DNA from 4 places in the Bradyrhizobium sp. USDA 3256 genome. Region 4 is predicted to be linked to each of the others. Evidence: predicted binding sites of a transcription regulator. Region 4 holds the regulator's gene; each other region holds the start of a gene.
The links. The regulator PhoB, encoded in region 4, activates phosphate uptake and scavenging genes when phosphate is short. The targets are predictions, from matches to a motif close to TGTCATNNANCTGTCAT.
Positions count from the first base shown of each region.

Region 1: a site for PhoB is predicted at 2,625-2,641, ahead of ACVWY5_RS14490 (DUF47 domain-containing protein). Genes of this name have one in related genera too.
Region 2: a site for PhoB is predicted at 1,906-1,922, ahead of ACVWY5_RS40115 (DUF2794 domain-containing protein). Genes of this name have one in related genera too.
Region 3: a site for PhoB is predicted at 1,660-1,676, ahead of ACVWY5_RS39710 (alkaline phosphatase D family protein). Genes of this name have one in related genera too.

Region 1 is NZ_JBSSAE010000002.1:2,755,573-2,760,038, forward strand. Features, by position in the region: gene ACVWY5_RS14475 (ABC transporter substrate-binding protein) at 1-636, shown strand, start outside; gene ACVWY5_RS14480 (branched-chain amino acid ABC transporter permease) at 701-1,564, shown strand; gene ACVWY5_RS14485 (branched-chain amino acid ABC transporter permease) at 1,566-2,534, shown strand; gene ACVWY5_RS14490 (DUF47 domain-containing protein) at 2,681-3,325, shown strand; gene ACVWY5_RS14495 (inorganic phosphate transporter) at 3,425-4,429, shown strand.
Region 2 is NZ_JBSSAE010000002.1:8,079,798-8,084,263, forward strand. Features, by position in the region: gene acnA (aconitate hydratase AcnA) at 1-453, shown strand, start outside; gene ACVWY5_RS40110 (DUF1223 domain-containing protein) at 680-1,441, shown strand; gene ACVWY5_RS40115 (DUF2794 domain-containing protein) at 1,979-2,350, shown strand; gene ACVWY5_RS40120 (Bax inhibitor-1/YccA family protein) at 2,694-3,485, opposite strand; gene ACVWY5_RS40125 (ABC transporter permease) at 3,722-4,466, opposite strand, start outside.
Region 3 is NZ_JBSSAE010000002.1:7,996,405-8,000,870, reverse strand. Features, by position in the region: gene ACVWY5_RS39715 (TAXI family TRAP transporter solute-binding subunit) at 131-1,534, shown strand; gene ACVWY5_RS39710 (alkaline phosphatase D family protein) at 1,740-3,302, shown strand; gene ACVWY5_RS39705 (N-acetylmuramoyl-L-alanine amidase family protein) at 3,688-4,449, shown strand.
Region 4 is NZ_JBSSAE010000002.1:8,611,878-8,616,343, reverse strand. Features, by position in the region: gene ACVWY5_RS42470 (aspartate aminotransferase family protein) at 1-82, opposite strand, end outside; gene ACVWY5_RS42465 (GcrA family cell cycle regulator) at 569-1,081, shown strand; gene phoB (phosphate regulon transcriptional regulator PhoB) at 1,311-2,021, opposite strand; gene phoU (phosphate signaling complex protein PhoU) at 2,151-2,867, opposite strand; gene pstB (phosphate ABC transporter ATP-binding protein PstB) at 2,974-3,792, opposite strand; gene pstA (phosphate ABC transporter permease PstA) at 3,789-4,466, opposite strand, start outside.

The DNA.
Region 1 (4,466 bases), 5.9 Mb from region 4:
GTCGGCGGCGTCAAGCATCCGCTCAACACCGCTGACTTCTCCTCCTTCCTGCTGCAGGCGCAGGCTTCCAAGGCCAAGATCATCGGCCTCGCCAATGCCGGCGGCGACACCACCAACTCGATCAAGCAGGCGGCCGAGTTCGGCATCGTCAAGGGCGGCCAGAAGCTCGCGGCGCTGCTGCTGTTCCTCACCGACGTCAAGGCGATCGGGCTCGAGACCGCGCAGGGCCTCAACTTTACCGAGACGTTCTACTGGGACCTCAACGACAAGACCCGCGCGTTCTCCAAGCGCTTCTCGGAGCGGATGAAGAACAGCGCGCCCCCGACCATGGTGCAGGCCGGCGTCTATGCGGGCCTCATGCATTACTTCAAGGCGCTGGAAGCGCTCGGCGGCAATCCGCATGACGGCGCCAAGGTGGTCGCGAAGATGAAGACGATCCCGACCGACGATCCGCTGTTCGGCAAGGGCGAGGTCGAGGCCAATGGCCGCGTCACCCACGACGCCTATCTGTTCGAGGTGAAGAAGCCCTCGGAGTCCAAGGGACCGTGGGACTTCTACAAGCTGGTTGGCACCGTGCCGGGCAACCAGGCCTTCACGCCGCTCGACAAGAGCACCTGCGCGCTTCTGAAGAAGTGACGATCATGCCCGCCGGCCATGGGCGTGGCCGGCGGGCTTCATCTATCTAGCGAAAGCTCATTCGATGCAGGCTCTCTACGCACAGCTTCTGGTGGGACTGATCAACGGCTCGTTCTACGCGCTGCTCAGTCTGGGGCTCGCCGTCATCTTCGGCATGCTCAACATCATCAATTTCGCGCATGGCGCGCTCTACATGATGGGCGCCTTCGTGGCGTATTTCCTGCTCAACCTGGGCGGCATCAATTACTGGTGGGCGCTGATCATCGCACCCGTCGTGGTCGGCATCTTCGGCATGATCCTCGAGCGGACCATGCTGCAATGGCTGACCGGCCTCGATCATCTCTACGGACTGCTGCTGACCTTCGGCATCGCGCTGATCGTGCAGGGCGTGTTCCAGAACTATTTCGGGTCCTCGGGCCTGCCTTACTCGATCCCGGATCAGCTCAAGGGCGGCGTCAATCTCGGCTTCATGTTCCTGCCGATCTATCGCGGCTGGGTCGTCGTCTTCTCGCTCGTGGTGTGCCTTGCCACGTGGTTCCTGATCGAGAAGACGCAGCTCGGCGCCTACCTGCGCGCCGCGACCGAGAACCCGACGCTGGTGCGCGCGTTCGGCATCAACGTGCCGCGCATGATCACGCTGACCTACGGGCTCGGTGTCGGTCTTGCCGCACTCGCCGGCGTGCTGTCGGCGCCGATCAACCAGGTCCGCCCGCTGATGGGCGCCGATCTCATCATCGTCGTGTTCGCGGTGGTCGTGATTGGCGGCATGGGCTCGATCATGGGTTCGATCATCACCGGCTTCGCGCTCGGCGTGATCGAGGGACTGACCAAGTATTTTTATCCCGAGGCCTCCAACACCGTGGTGTTTGTCCTGATGGTGGTGGTGTTGCTGGTGAAGCCAACGGGACTGACGGGACGGGCGGCTTGATATGTCAGCATTGACCGACGATACACTTCCGATCACGCCGCGCGCGATGCGCGACGAGATGATCGTATTCGCCGCGATGGCGCTGCTGCTGGCGATCGTGCCGTGGACGGGGATCTATCCGTTCTTCGTCATGCAGGCGCTGTGCTTCGCGCTGCTCGCCTGCGCCTTCAACCTCCTGATCGGCTATGGCGGCCTGCTGTCGTTCGGCCACGCGATGTTCCTCGGCACAGCCGGTTACGTCTCGGCGCATGCGCTCAAGGTGTGGGGGCTGTCGCCGGAGCTCGGCATCCTGGTCGGCACCGCGGCCGCGGCCTTGCTCGGCCTGGTCACCGGCTACATCTCGATCAAGCGGCAGGGCATCTATTTCTCGATGATCACGCTGGCGCTGTCGCAGCTGCTTTACTTCCTCTATTTGCAGGCGCCGTTCACCCATGGTGAAGACGGCATCCAGGGCATTCCGCAAGGCCACCTGCTCGGAATCTTCGATCTTTCGAAGCCGCTGGTGCTTTACTATGTCGTGCTGGTCGGCTTCCTCGCCGGCTTCCTGCTGATCTACCGCACTATCAATTCGCCGTTCGGCGAGGTGCTGAAGTCGATCCGCGAGAACGAGCCGCGTGCGATCTCGCTCGGCTACAAGACCGACCAGTACAAGCTGCTCGCCTTCATCCTGTCGGGCACGCTGGCGGGCTTTGCCGGCTCGCTGAAGGTGTTCGTGGCGCAGAATGCCTCGCTCACCGACGTGCACTGGTCGATGTCCGGTGAAATCGTGCTGATGACGCTGGTCGGCGGTCTCGGCACCATCTTCGGCCCGGTGGTCGGCGCCTTCGTGATCATCGCCATGCAGCAATATCTCGCCGGTTTCGGCCAATGGGTGACGGTGATCCAGGGTGTGATCTTCGTGACCTGCGTGCTGCTGTTCCGGCGCGGCCTGGTCGGTGAGCTCGCCCACCTCCTGCGGCGGTCGCTGTAGGGCAGGTCTCGGCGATTTTCGGCCGACTTTAGCGGTGGACGACCGCCCGCTCGGGCGGTCGTGTCAGGTGTTTTCCCCGCCAGATGCTCTATGACAGTTCTGTGACAGTCGCTAAAAGGGCTGTCCCGGAATGATGGAACTGAGACATGCTGCGCTGGTTTCGCGCCTTCCTGCCCAAGGAAGAGCGGTTTTTCGACCTGTTCGCCCGACACGCCCGGACCTCCGTGCAATGCGCATTGGCGTTGCAGGACATGCTGAAGGGCGGGGAGGAGACTCCCGTCTTCTGCCAGCGCGTCAATCAGTTCGAGAACGACGCCGATAGCGTCACCCGCGAGGTTCTGACCGCGGTCCGCCGCACCTTCATCACCCCGTTCGATCGCGGCGATATCAAGAACCTGATCACCTCGATGGACGACGCCGTCGACCAGATGCAGGCGACCGCAAAGGCGGTCATGCTGTTCGAGGTGCGCGAGTTCGAGCCGCCGATGCGCGAGATGGGCACTTTGATCGTCGAATGCGCCAATCTGGTCGGCCGCGCGCTGCCCCTGTTGCAGTCGATCGGCCACAACGTCTCGATGCTGACCCAGATCACCGAGGAGCTGACCAAGCTCGAGGGCCGGGTCGACGATCTCCAGGATATCGGGCTCAAGGAGCTTTTCCTGAAGCATCGCGACGCCAACACGATGGACTACATCGTCGGCGCGGAGATCTACGACCATCTTGAGAAAGTGGCCGACCGTTTCGACGACGTCGCCAACGAGATCAACTCGATCGTGATCGAGCAAGTCTGAGCATGATCCGGAAAAGTGTGATGCGGTTTTCCCTGCGACAAACGCGAGGTGTTTGCGCGGCGATCATGCTCAACAAAGCACTATAGAGCGGGGCATCACGTGGACGCCACGCTGGGTCTTCCAATTCTGACCATCCTGATCGCGGTCGCGCTGCTGTTCGACTTCCTGAATGGCCTGCACGACGCCGCGAACTCGATTGCAACCATCGTCTCGACCCGCGTGCTGCGGCCGCAATATGCGGTGTTCTGGGCGGCGTTCTTCAACTTCGTCGCGTTCCTGGTGTTCGGCCTGCACGTTGCCAACACGATCGGCACCGGGATCATCGAGCCGTCGGTGGTGGATGCGACCGTGATCTTCGCCGCGCTGGTCGGCGCGATCGTCTGGAACGTGATCACCTGGGCGCTGGGCATTCCGTCGTCGAGCTCGCACGCGCTGATCGGCGGCCTGGTCGGCGCCGGCATGGCGAAGGCGGGCATTTCGGCGGCGGTGTGGAGCGGGCTCTCCAAGACCTTGCTCGCGATCGTGCTGTCGCCGCTGGTCGGCTTCCTGCTGGCGCTGGTGCTGGTCGCGATCGTGTCCTGGCTCTCGGTGCGCTCGACGCCGTTCGCGGTCGATCGCGCGTTCCGCATCCTGCAATTCGCCTCGGCGTCGCTCTATTCGCTCGGCCATGGCGGCAACGACGCGCAAAAGACCATGGGCATCATCGCCGTGCTGCTCTATTCGCAGGGCCATCTCGGCGACAAGTTCGAAATTCCGTTCTGGGTGGTGCTGGCCTGCCAGAGCGCGATGGCGCTGGGTACCCTGATGGGCGGCTGGCGGATCGTCCGCACCATGGGGCTGCGGATCACCAAGCTGACGCCGATGCAGGGTTTCTGCGCCGAAACCGGCGGCGCCGTGACGCTGTTCATGGCGACCTATCTCGGGGTTCCCGTATCGACCACGCACACCATCACGGGCGCCATCGTCGGCGTCGGCGCCGCACGGCGGCTCTCCGCCGTGCGCTGGAATGTGGCGAGCTCGATCGTCTACGCCTGGGTGATCACGATCCCGGCGTCGGCCGCGGTCGCAGCCGCGAGCTATTGGGCGGTGCAGATTCTGAAGTAGCGTTTTCGAGCGAAGTGGAAGCCGGTTCGCGTTAAGA
Region 2 (4,466 bases), 530 kb from region 4:
CCCGACGGCGAGCAGATGTCGATCTACGACGCCGCGATGAAGTATCAGCAGGAGAGCGTGCCGCTGGTGGTGTTCGCCGGCGCCGAATACGGCAACGGCTCGTCGCGCGACTGGGCCGCGAAGGGCACCCGCCTGCTCGGCGTGCGCGCGGTGATCTGCCAGAGCTTCGAGCGCATCCATCGGTCCAACCTGGTCGGCATGGGCGTGCTTCCGCTCACCTTCCAGGACGGCACGTCGTGGTCCTCGCTCGGCCTCAAGGGCGACGAGAAGGTCACGATCCGCGGGCTGCAGGGCGATCTGAAGCCGCGCCAGACATTGACGGCCGAGATCGTCTCCGCTGACGGCGGCAAAAAGGATGTCCCGCTGCTCTGCCGCATCGATACGCTGGACGAGCTCGATTACTATCGCAACGGCGGCATCCTGCATTATGTGCTGCGCAAACTCGCGGCCTAAGGGCCCCTTGTTTGAGCATGGTCTATCCGGAAAACCGCTTCACACTTTTCCGGACCATGCTCCAACGCGGATTTGTGATCGGTGCCTCACTGCTTAGTGAGTAGCGGCTAAAAAGAAGGCGGCCTATGAAAAGGCCGCTTTCTCGCGTTTTGGGGCACGCAAGTTCAGGGACAGACTTCATGCTCCGTACAATTACGGATGGAAATCATCACGACTGGTTCGCAGTATGACAGCGATGATGGCCTATAACTGTATCTCGCGATGGTCGAGCGCCCTTGGCATCTGCGCAATCGTCGCGATCATCCGCCCCGCCCACGCTGATCCGCGTGCTGTCGTCGAACTCTTCACCTCGCAGGGATGCTCGTCCTGTCCGCCCGCGGACAAGATCATCGGTGACCTCGCGAAGGACCCCAACGTCATCGCGCTGAGCATGCCGATCGACTATTGGGACTATCTCGGCTGGAAGGACACGCTGGCCGATTCCCGTTTCAGCGCGCGCCAGAAGGCCTATTCGCATGTGCGCGGCGACCGCGACGTCTACACGCCGCAGGCTGTGATCAACGGCTCCGCGCATGTGATCGGCAGCGACCGCGCCAGCATCGAGAGCGCGATCAAGGACACCGAGAAGGGCGGCAGCGTGATGTCGGTGCCGGTGACGATGACGCTGACCGGCAAGCAGATCAATGTGTCGGTCGCCGCATCGAAGTCGCCCGCAGTGTCGCGCGGCGAGGTCTGGATCTGCTCGATCTCCAAGTCGGTGCCGATCTCGATCGCGCGCGGCGAGAACCGCGGCCGCGAGATCACCTACCACAACGTGGTGCGCAATCTCCTCAAGGTCGGCGACTGGAACGGTTCGTCCGGGAGCTGGACCGTGCCGCTGGAGAACATCACGCGTGACGGTGTCGATGCTGCTGCGGTGTACGTCCAGGACGGCAACCGCGACAAGCCGGGCCCGATGCTCGGCGCTGCCTTCACCTCGCTTCACTAGCGCCTCGCCACAGTAAGGCGCGATAAGCTGGCTTCGGCCAGTCGCGTCGCTGGCCGCACGCATGTTGTCGTCAGCTGCGCATGGCGACAAACCTGCATTCAGTGATTTGCCGAAAGGAAGGGCGGGGGCTTTGCGCGCGTCTCGCTTGCGCAGGCCCCAAAACAAAAAGGACCAACTTTCGTTGGCCCAGTGTTGGGATTTGACTCCCCTGCGAACAGGCCCGATCCCGACGGCCCCGGGGGGCTGGGGGCTGAGGAATCCGGAACCGAAAGGACCGGGCCAACGCAGGATTTCCTTTTCGCAGGGCAGCGGGGCGGGCGATGGGCGGAAGTGGGGCAGCAATATGATTCCGCTAACGTTCCCGTGACTCTGCGGTTTTCCGGACAATCCGCCGCGCGCGGCGGTGGTTAAGGCCCGGTTGCATTGCGATTGGCCCCTTGCGGGCCCCCTCGCTTAGCGCGATCATGTCACTCTCGTGACGATCCCGAACAGGGGCCTTCGGAACCCGATCGTCACCGAGGTGACAGGAGGCGCTCGATGAGTTTGATCTCGGAGGACACTGATCCGAGCGGGAGTCGTGCCGCGGCGCGCACCGCCGCCGCGACCCCTCAGCCCAACCGCGTGACATTCAATAGACTTGAGCTCAACCGCATTCTCAATCTCTACGGCCGCATGGTCGCCGACGGCGAGTGGCGCGATTATGCGATCGACTTCCTGAAGGACCGTGCCGTGTTCTCGGTGTTCCGGCGCGCATCCGAAATGCCGATCTACCGGATCGAGAAGGATCCCCGGCTTGCGCGCAAGCAGGGCATGTACAGCGTGATTTCAGCGACCGGCCTGATCCTCCGCCGCGGCCATGAACTGGAACGCGTGCTGTTCGTGATCGATCGCAAGCTGTCGCTGGTCTAAGCGCGTTCGCGCGACCCGTTGGGTCCATCCGGGCTACTCTCGTTCCGACCCTCCCCTTGAAAAGGGGAGGTCGCTTTGCTCACGAGAGCAAAGCGGGTGGGGATATTCTCCCTCCACATACGCCGTCGTCTGCGGCTGACCCCCATCCCGACCTTCCCCCTTTCGGGGGGAGGAGAAGAAACCGTAGCGCGGATGAAGCGTACGCAATCCTGGGCCGGTCTCTCCAAAGACTTACCCGGATTACGCTGCGCTCCATCCGGGCTATGCCGCATTTTGCCTCGCGCAAAAGAAAAGCCCCGGCCGTGTGGCCGGGGCTCGGATCGATCGGCTCCGCTCGATGCGCTTAGTCGCGCTGGCCGAGCAGCTGCAGGAGCAGCGTGAACAGGTTGATGAAGTTCAGGTAGAGCGACAGCGCACCAGTGATTGCCGCACGCTCTGCCATCACGCCACCCTGCGAGGCGTAGCCGTAGATGTAGTCGTTCTTCAGCCGCTGGGTGTCCCAGGCGGTGAGGCCCGCGAACACCAGCACGCCGACCACCGACACGATGAACTGCAGCGCCGAGCTCGCCAGGAACAGATTGACCAGGCTCGCGATGATGATGCCGATCAGACCCATGAACAGGAACGAGCCCATGCCGCTCATGTCACGCTTGGTGGTGTAGCCGTAGAGGCTCAGCGCACCGAACGTCGCCGCGGTGATGAAGAACACGCGCACGATCGAGGTGTGCGTGTACACCAGGAAGATCGACGACAGCGACAGGCCCATCAGCGCCGAGAACACCCAGAACAGGAGTTGGGCGGTCGCGGGCTGCAGGCGGTTGATGCCGGCCGAGATGACGAACACCATCGCCAGAGGGGCGAGGATGAACAGCCACTTCAGCGGGCTCACGAACATCGCGTAGCCGAACTGCGTCAGATAGGCGTTGCCGAACTTGGCGACGGCGGCCGACTGGTCGGTCGTCACCGCACCCATGTAGACGCCGAGCGCGGCGAGGCCGGTGATGGCCAGGCCGATGCTCATGTAGTTGTAGATGCGCAGCATGTAGGCGCGCAGACCGGCGTCGACGGCCGCAGCGTCAATGCGCCCGGCGGCCCGGCCGAAAGGAGAAGCGTAGTTGCGGTCTAGGTCCGACATGGTCGAATTCCCGTGGTTGGTCCCGGTGGAGCGCAAGGGATTTGCGGCGCCGGTCGTAAATCTATCTCAGATGGCTCGGTTTGCGGAACATTAATTTCCGTGTCATTCAAACCGACTATCCGACCCGATTGGTATGTGGGAAATTAACACATCCGACGCAAGCTTCCACGCGCGGCCGAATGTCGCTCTACCCTAGCATTATAGGCAAAAACGGGCGCTCGCGCCGCTACATTTTGTCACAAATTCCGCAACACTGAGGCCGGCTTCTGGTTTAGCGCGAGCAGCGTCCCGGCGAGCCCCAGTCCGACCGTGACGACCAGCGCGGCGACCACGACCAGCGCGGCGCTGCCGGCCTGCCAGATAAAACTCAGCGTCATCAGCCGCGTCACGATCAGCCAGGCCGCGATCGAGCCGGCGATCACCCCGAACACGGCGGTTGCAAAACCGATCATCAGATACTCTAGCGCGTAAGCGCCGAGCAATCGCACCCGCGTGGCGCCGAGCGTCTTGAGAATCACGGCGTCATAGACGCGGTGACGGTGTCCGGCGGCCAGTGCGCCGCCGAGCACCAGGATTGCGGATATCAGCGTCACGGCGCTGGCGCCGCGGATCGCCAGCACCAGATTGCTGACCACGCTGCCGACCGTCTCCAGCGCTTCGCGGACCCGCACGCTGGTCACCATCGGGAACGCGTCGGCGACCTGCTTGATGATGCGCGCGTCGTCGGCGGAATCGGCATGTGGTTCCGTCAGGGTCGCGACATGGCTGTGCGGCGCGCCCTTGAAGGCATTCGGCGAGAACACCAGCACGAAATTGATGCCGAGGCCCTGCCAGTCGATGTTGCGCAGGTTGGCGATCTTCGCCGGCACGTCGCGTCCGAGCACGTTGACGACGATCTCGTCGCCGATCTTCAACGACAGGCCGTCGGCGATCTTCTTCTCCATCGAGACCAGCGGGGGTCCGCTGTAGTCCGGTCCCCAC
Region 3 (4,466 bases), 620 kb from region 4:
GCGTCCTATCGCCGCTGGTAACCATGACGGAGTTGTAACATCTGTCCATTCAGTAATTTGCTACACATAGAGGATGTATGCGCGTTGGTAGTTTTGCGAGATTGAGCCCCGACGATTGTTTGCGAGATCGATGACAGACGGCTCCGCCAGCATGTCGCCCAAGCCGCTGCGTTCGGCAAAGCGGCGGCTGATGTTCGTTTTGATCGCGGGCGCGCTGGCCATCATCGGCACGTTGCTGGCCGGCTATTATTTCGCCGTGCGTCCGGTGACGCTGCGGATCGCGGTCGGTCCTGCCAACAGCGATGACCTCAAGGTCGTGCAGGCGCTGGCGCAGGCCTTCAACAACCAGCAGAACACCCAGGTCAAGCTGAGGCCGGTGCAGACCGAGGGCGCTACCGCCAGCGCCCAGACGCTGGCCGACGGCAAGGCCGATCTCGCCATCATCCGCGGCGATCTCGAGGTGCCGAAGAATGCCCAGGCGGTCGCGACCCTGCGCAAGAATGTCGTGGTGATGTGGGTTCCGCCCGCCAAGGGCAAGGTTCGGAAATCCGCGCGGATCACCAAGATCGCACAGCTCGCCGGCCGCAAGATCGGCGTCGTCGGCCGCACCCCGGCCAATGTCAATTTGCTGAAGCTGATCCTGACGCAATACGGCGTCGACCCGATGAAGGTCGAGATCGTTCAATTCCCGGCCAATGAGGCGGCGGAAGCGATCAAGAATCTCAAGGCCGACGCCTATCTCGCCGTCGGCCCGGCCAACAGCAAGATCACGATCGATGCGATCACGGCGTCGGTCCGCGACGGCGGCGAGCCCAGCTTCCTTGCGATCGACGCCTCCGAGGCGATCGCGCAGAACCATCCGGCCTATGAGGCCGCGGAAATCCCCGCGGGCTCGCTCGGCTCCGCCGACCGGCCCGACGACGAGGTGAAGACGATCAGCTTCTCGCACCACATCGTTGCGCGGAAGGGCCTGTCGGACTCGACGGTCGCAGCATTCACGCGGCAATTGTTCGCGATCCGGCAGTCGCTCAAGACCGATTTCCCGCTCGCCGCCAAGATCGAGACGCCGGACACCGACAAGGATGCCACCATTCCGGTGCATCCCGGCGCCGCCGCGTTTGTCGACGGCGAGGAGAAAACCTTCCTCGACCGCTACAGCGACTACATCTGGTGGAGCCTGATGGCGTTCTCGGCGATGGGCTCGGCCGGCGCGTGGTTCGCCGGCTATCTCAAGCAGGACGAACGCAACACCAACACCTCGCAGCGCGAACGCCTGCTGGAGATGCTGAAGACCGCACGGCAAAGCGATTCGATCGAGGAACTCGACCAGATGCAGGCGGAGGCCGACGACATCCTGCGCCACACGCTGGACTGCTTCGAGCACGGCGCCATCGAGGAAGGCACGCTGACCGCGTTCAACATCGCGCTCGAGCAGCTTCATAACGCCGTCGCCGACCGCAAGGCGCTGCTGTTTAGCATGCCGCAGAATTTGCAACGGGCTGCGACGCAGTTCCGGGCGGCGGGCACGGCGTAGAGGGCGCCCCCATTCTCTATCCGCAAACTCCCCTTGCCTCTCCCGCTTGCGGGGGGAGGGAGCCTGAGAGGCGTGCACACCTTACGATCTGGGCAGTTGCCCAGTCTCCCGCTCCCGCGCTTCCCTGTAATCTCTCCGTCATGGAATTTTTCTAGGTCTTGGCGCGCCTGCGGCGCATTGTCGCTGTGACCTGAGGAGGCTCCCCATGACGATCCGGTTCTCGCGAAATCTCACCCGCCGACGCTTTCTCTCCACGGCGGCTGCGGCCGGCGCTGGCGTGATCGCGATGCCCTATCTGTCGCGCGCCGCCGACCGCCCCGTGATCACCCATGGCGTGCAGTCCGGCGATGTCGGCGTCGACGGCGGCGTGGTGTGGGCGCGTGCGGACCGGCCGTCGCAGATGATGGTCGAGGTCGCGACCACCGAGTCCTTCAAGGACGCCCATACGCTGCCGCCGGTCACGGCGCTGCCCGAGAGCGACTTCACCGCCAAGATGCTGCTGGAGAACCTGCCCTCCGGCCAGGACATCTTCTATCGCGTCCGCTTCCGCGACCTCGCCCATATCGACATCGTCGGCGAGCCGGTGGTCGGACGCTTCCGCACCGCGCCGAGCGATCGCCGCGACGTCTCCTTCGTGTGGGGCGGCGATGTCGCCGGCCAGGGCTGGGGCATCAATCCCGACGACGGTGGCATGATCACCTTCGCCGCGATGAAGAAGCACGCTCCGGATTTCCTTCTGCACTCCGGCGACACGATCTACGCCGACGGCGTGATCCCCTCCGAGGTGAAGCTTCCCGACGGCAAGATCTGGAAGAACGTCACGATACCCGAGAAGGCCAAGGTCGCCGAGACGCTCGACGAATACCGGGCCGCCCACAAGTATAACTTCCTCGACAACAACGTCCGCGCCTTCAATGCCGAGGTGCCGATCTTCGTGCAGTGGGACGATCACGAGGTGACCAACAACTGGTCGCTGTCGAAACAGCTGCCGGCGGCCTACAAGGAGCGCGACATCACCGTGCTCGCGGCGCGCGCGGCAAAGGCCTTCCACGAGATGTATCCGATGCGCGAGAGCATCGTCGAGCCGGGCCGCGTCTATCGCACGCTGAGCTACGGTCCGCATCTCGACGTCTTCATGCTCGACGAGCGCAGCTATCGCGGCTCCAACGGCCCGAACCTGCAGGAGCAATACGGCCCCGACGCCTATTTCATCGGCCCGGACCAGATGGCCTGGCTCAAGCGCGCGCTGCTCAACTCGCGCGCCACCTGGAAGGTGATCGCCTCCGACATGCCGCTCTCGCTGATCGTCTATGACGATGCGGCCAACAAGAAGGGCTCGGAAGCCTTTGCGCAGGGCGATGGCCCGGCGCGCGGCCGCGAGCTCGAGATCGCCGATATCCTGCGCTTCATCAAGACCGCGGGAATCGTCAACACGGTGTGGCTGACCGCCGACGTGCATTACGCCGCCGCGCACTACTACAACCCGAACAAGGCCCAGTTCCAGGAGTTCGATCCGTTCTGGGAATTCGTCTCCGGCCCGCTGCATGCCGGCACGTTCGGTCCGAACGAGCTCGACAACACCTTCGGCCCCGAGGTGAAGTTCATCAAGGCGCCGGGCGAAGGCAACCAGAACCTGCCGCCGTCGGCGGGCATGCAGTTCTTCGGCCACGTCAGGATCGACGGCAAGAGCGGGCAGATGATGGTGAGCCTACGCGACCGCGTCGACGCCGAGCTGTGGGCGATCACGCTCGACCCGAAGCCGGTCTAGTTCGGTCACAGCCACGGCGGAACCGGACTCTTTGTCTTGACGGCCTTGCCTCCAAGGCGAGGCAACGCGATTGCCGGGGATGGACCTTCCCGGCCTCTTCCGGTACCGATGTCAGAGCCGTTATGCTGGGGGCCCGGAGGGGCGGAGCATGAGGCGCTGCGAATTCTTTCGCGTGCTCGGTGGTATCGTCGCGAGGTTTCGGCCTCGCCGCTTTTTGGTCGTCGCGATCGCAGTGTTCGCGCTGCTGCCGATCGAAGCCAGCGATGCCGGCTGGCTGCCCGATCTCTTCAGGAGCTCACCCAAGCATGCCAAGTCGCCGAAGCGCGCGAAGGCGACAAGGGCTGGCAAATTGGCAAGGCACCGCGCTCCGCCCAGGCACCGCGCCATGCGGCTGGCCGCCCTTGGGCCAGTCACCCTGCCGCTTTCAGCTCTCAAGCCGGCCGCTGCCAAATGCGATCCCGCGACGTTCCGGATCGTGCTGGATGTCGGACATACCGCGCAATCGGAAGGCGCGATCAGTGCGCGGAATGTTGCCGAGTTCACCTTCAACCTGCGCCTTGCGAAGCTGATCGAGGAGAGGTTGAAAGCCGAAGGCTTCGCCGAAACCAGGCTGCTGCTGACCGAAGGCAAAGCGAGACCGAGCCTCTTCAAGCGGGTCGCCGCCGCCAACAATCTGCACGCGGATCTGCTGATGTCGATCCACCATGACTCCGTGCCCAACAAGATGCTCGAGGACTGGGAGTTCGAGGGCAAGAAAAGCCACTTCAGCGACCGCTTCAGCGGCTACTCCGTGTTCGTCTCCCGGGACAATCCGGACTTCAAGACCAGCCTCCGGTTCGCCGAACTGGTCGCCGGGGAAATGAAGGCCCAGGGCCTGCATTATGCCGAGCAATACAGCCAGGCTATCATGGGTCGTTACCAGCACCCGTTGCTGAACAAGGATACCGGCGTCTACAGCAATGATGAACTCATCGTGCTGAGAAAGACCGCGATGCCCGCGATCCTGCTGGAGGCGGGCTCGATCATCAACCGGGACGAGGAACGCGAGATGAACTCGCCCGAGCGCCAAAACCTCATCAGCAGCAGCGTCGCTTCCGCCGTGAAGGAATTCTGCGAGCCGCGATGGGCGCTGCTCGGTCCACCCTGACGGCCGAGCGATCAACT
Region 4 (4,466 bases):
GCCAGGCGCCCTCACCGCGCTCGAAGCCGAGATCGACCCTGGCGAAGACGGGGAGCAGATGCGACGTGGCAGCGTTGGTCATGGCGATCACTGACGGTTTGAAGCCGACAATTGCCGCGCGCCTTGACGCCAGCGCAGCAACGGCCAGCTTCGGAAAACAAAACGGCCGCCTTTGCGGGCGGCACGTGGCGGGCATTCTATGCTGCGGTCAGTAAGTGTCAATCGCCACGAAGTGGCCTTCCTGCAATGCGAAACGAGCGCAATCCGGAGCATTCCGGTGCGGTGGAAAAGCCTCATCGAAATGCTTAACTGTGTGGGAACATGTGGACGCACGGCCGCGGACTCTTGCGCCTGAGTCACGCCATATTGTAGCGTTTGGCCTGTCGGGTACGACATCTCGTGCGGCGGTACTGGACCCTCTAAGTAGCCTTCGTGTCTCGCGTAAACGTTCGGGCGCAACACCGTGCCCGGCGAGGGCTAAGGGATTCTGGCCGCAGGGATATTTGTCCAGATTGGCTCGCAGCGCCGCTCCAACGATTGGCCGGCGCTACGCGAAGGGAAGAATGCGATGACTGTATTGACCTGGTCCGACGATCGCGTCGAGCAGCTGAAGAAGCTCTGGGAGTCCGGCCTGTCGGCCAGCCAGATCGCGGCGGAACTTGGCAATGTGACGCGAAACGCCGTGATCGGCAAAGTGCATCGGCTCGGCCTCTCCGGCCGCGCCAAGGCGCCCTCCACGGCCGCGCCGCGGCAGCGCAAGGCTCGCCCCGCCCAGCACATGATGCGGGTGGCGCGACCGGTCTCGCGCGGCAACACCGCGCTGGCGCACGCCTTCGAGGTCGAAATGGAGCCCGATCCGATCTCCTACGACAATGTGGTGCCAATGAGCCAGCGGCTCTCGCTGCTCGAGCTGAACGAGGCCACCTGTCATTGGCCGGTCGGCGATCCCTCGAGCCCGGAATTCTTCTTCTGCGGCGGCAAGGCGCTCGCCGGCCTGCCCTATTGCGCGCATCACTCGCGCGTCGCCTACCAGCCCGCCGCCGATCGCCGCCGGCCGTCGGCGAAACCGCAGATCAAGTGAGCACTCGGGAAAACGTCGGAAGACCTCAAAAACAAATCCCCGCGAAAGCGGGGATTTTTTTGTGTGACGCAGCCCGGCTATATCACCAGCGTCGTCCCGGTGCATGCCGGGACCCATACGCCGCGGCCGGCGCAATCGGCAAGCGGCCAGACGGCTTTCTAACAACGCCCATTGGTGGCTATTGATCCCGGCTTTCGCCGTGTTGCGGTTTATGAATGCCGCTTGGCCGTTACGGCTGCGGCTCGGCCTTGGCAAAGCGGTCATCGAGCGCGTAGCCGGCGCCGCGCACGGTGCGGATCGGGTCCTGCTCGCGGCCGGGATTGAGGAGCTTACGCAGACGGCCGATATGCACGTCGACGGTGCGCTCATCGATGTAGATGTCGCGGCCCCAGACGCTGTCGAGCAGTTGCTCGCGGCTGAAGACGCGGCCGGGATGCTCGAGAAAGAATTCGAGCAGGCGATACTCGGTCGGCCCGAGATCGATCGGACGGCCCGAGCGCGCCACGCGGCGCTTCTCGCGGTCGAGCTCGATGTCGCCGTAGGTCAACACGGTCGCAAGCCGCTCCGGGCTGGCGCGGCGCAAGAGGCCCTTCACCCGCGCCAGCAGCTCCGGCACCGAGAACGGCTTGACGATGTAATCGTCGGCGCCGGTGGCAAGCCCGCGTACGCGCTCGCTTTCCTCGCCGCGCGCGGTCAGCATGATGATCGGAAGTTGCTTGGTCTCGGGCCGCGCCCGCAGGCGGCGGCACAGCTCGATGCCGGACAGGCCCGGCAGCATCCAGTCCAGCACCACGAGGTCGGGAACGCGCTCCTTCAGGCGGGTGTCGGCATCGTCGCCGCGCCCGACCGTCTCGACATCGTAGCCTTCCGCATCGAGATTGTAGCGCAACAGCGTCGTCAGCGCTTCCTCGTCTTCGACTACCAGAATGCGTGCGCTCATCGGTTTAAGTTCTTTCTCTGTGGTGATCCGTTGCCCAGACGCAAACCGAAACGCTTACTTCCTTGAGCATAGTCCCCGCGGAAACGAGTTGTCGAAGGACAATCCGGTTCCGCGCTTGCCGATCAAGCCTCAGCTGCCCGGCACCGTGGTGGCAAAAGTGGTCATGTCGCCCTTCGGGCGCTTGTCGGTGATCTGCTGGCCCTCGATCATGTAGAATACGGTCTCGGCGATATTGGTGGCGTGATCGCCGATCCGCTCGATGTTCTTGGCGCAGAACATCAGATGGATGCAGAACGAGATGTTGCGCGGATCTTCCATCATGTAGGTGAGCAGTTCGCGGAACAGCGAGGTGCAGATCGCATCGACCTCCTCGTCGCCCTTCCAGACGTTCATCGCCGCCGGCAGGTCGTGCGCGGCATAGGCGTCGAGCACCGACTTGACCTGCGACAGCACGAGGTCGGTCATGTGCTCGAGGCCGCGGATCAGCTTCAGCGGCTGGAAATCGCTCTCCAGCGCCGCGACGCGCTTGCCCATGTTCTTGGCGAGGTCGCCGATCCGCTCGAGGTCGGTGGCGACGCGCATCGCGCTGACGATCTCACGCAGGTCGATCGCCATCGGCTGGCGGCGCGCGATCGTCAGCACCGCGCGCTCTTCGATGTTGCGCTGCAGATTGTCGATCTCGATGTCGGCGGCGACCACGCGCTTGCCGAGCGCGACGTCGCGACGGATCAGCGCGTCGACCGACTCGGTAATCATCCGTTCGACCAGGCCGCCCATCTCGGCGACCAGGCGGGTCAACTCCTGCAGGTCGCTGTCGAATGCCTTGGCGGTATGTTCAGAAGCCATCGCTTGTCTCCCTCAACCATGGTCCCGGGGATCATGGTTTCGTGTCCTGAATTTTAGCATGACCTGATCGGAAAACCGGTTGCCACTTTTCCGGATCATGCGCCGGTCAACCGAACCGGCCGGTGATGTAGTCCTGGGTGCGCCGATCGCTCGGTGAGGTGAAGATCTTGTTGGTGTCGTCGAACTCGATCAGCTCGCCGAGATACATGAAGGCGGTCTTGTCGGAGACGCGCGCCGCCTGCTGCATGTTGTGGGTGACGATCGCGATCGTGTAGTCCTCGGAGAGCTCCTGGATCAGTTCCTCGACCTTGGCGGTCGAGATCGGGTCGAGCGCCGAGCACGGCTCGTCGAACAGGATCACCTCGGGACGCACCGCCACGGTGCGCGCGATGCACAGCCGCTGCTGCTGGCCGCCGGAGAGCGACAGGCCGGAGGCGTTCAGCTTGTCCTTGACCTCGTTCCACAGCGCGCCGCCGCGCAGCGCCTTCTCGACCCGGTCGTCCATCTCGGACTTCGAAATCTTCTCGTAGAGGCGGATGCCGAAGGCGATGTTCTCGTAGATCGTCATCGGGAACGGCGTCGGCTTCTGGAACACCATGCCGACCCGCGCGCGTAACAAATTAAGATCGAGCTTGGGGTCGAGAATGTTGGTCTGGTCCAGCATCAGCTGGCCGACCGCGCGCTGGCCCGGATACAGGTCGTACATCCGGTTGAAGATGCGCAGCAGGGTCGACTTGCCGCAGCCGGACGGGCCGATGAACGCCGTGACGCGGTTGGTGCCGAGCGTAAGGTTGATGTTCTTCAGCGCGTGGTGCTCGCCGTAATAGAAGTTGAGGTTTCGCACCGTGACCTTCGGCGGCGCTTCCGGCAGCGGAACCTGGGGAACGTGGCCTGCGGCAGTCGTGGAGACGGAAAGCTCGGTCATTTTGCGGCCCTTTCGGCACCAAGGATACGCGCGCCGATATTCAACGCGAGCACGGTGAATGTGATGAGCAGCGCACCGCTCCACGCCAGCTCTTTCCAGTAGGCGTAGGGGCTCTGCACGAAGTTGTTGATGGTTACCGGCAGGTTGGCCATCGTCTTGGTCAGATCCAGGCTGAAGAACTGGTTCGACAGCGCGGTGAACAGCAGCGGCGCGGTCTCGCCAGCGACGCGGGCGGTCGCCAGCAGCACGCCGGTGATCAGACCCGATCGCGCAGCACGATAAGCGATCCGCTTGATCACCAGCGAACGCGGCAGGCCGAGCGCGGAGGCGGCCTCGCGCAGCGGATTGGGCACCAAGAGCAGCATGTCCTCGGTGGTGCGCAGCACGACCGGGATCACGATCACCGCGAGCGCGAGGCTGCCTGCGATCGCCGAGAAGCCGCGCATCGGCACCACCACCGCACCATAGATGAACAGGCCGATGATGATCGAGGGCGCGCTGAGCAGGATGTCGTTGATGAAGCGGATCACCGAGGTCAGCTTGTCGTGCTTGCCGTATTCGGCGAGGTAGGTGCCGGCGAACAGGCCAAGCGGCGCGCCGATGCCGACGCCGATCACGGTCATGATGACCGAGCCGACGATGGCGTTGAGCAGGCCGCCTTCGGTCGAGCCGGG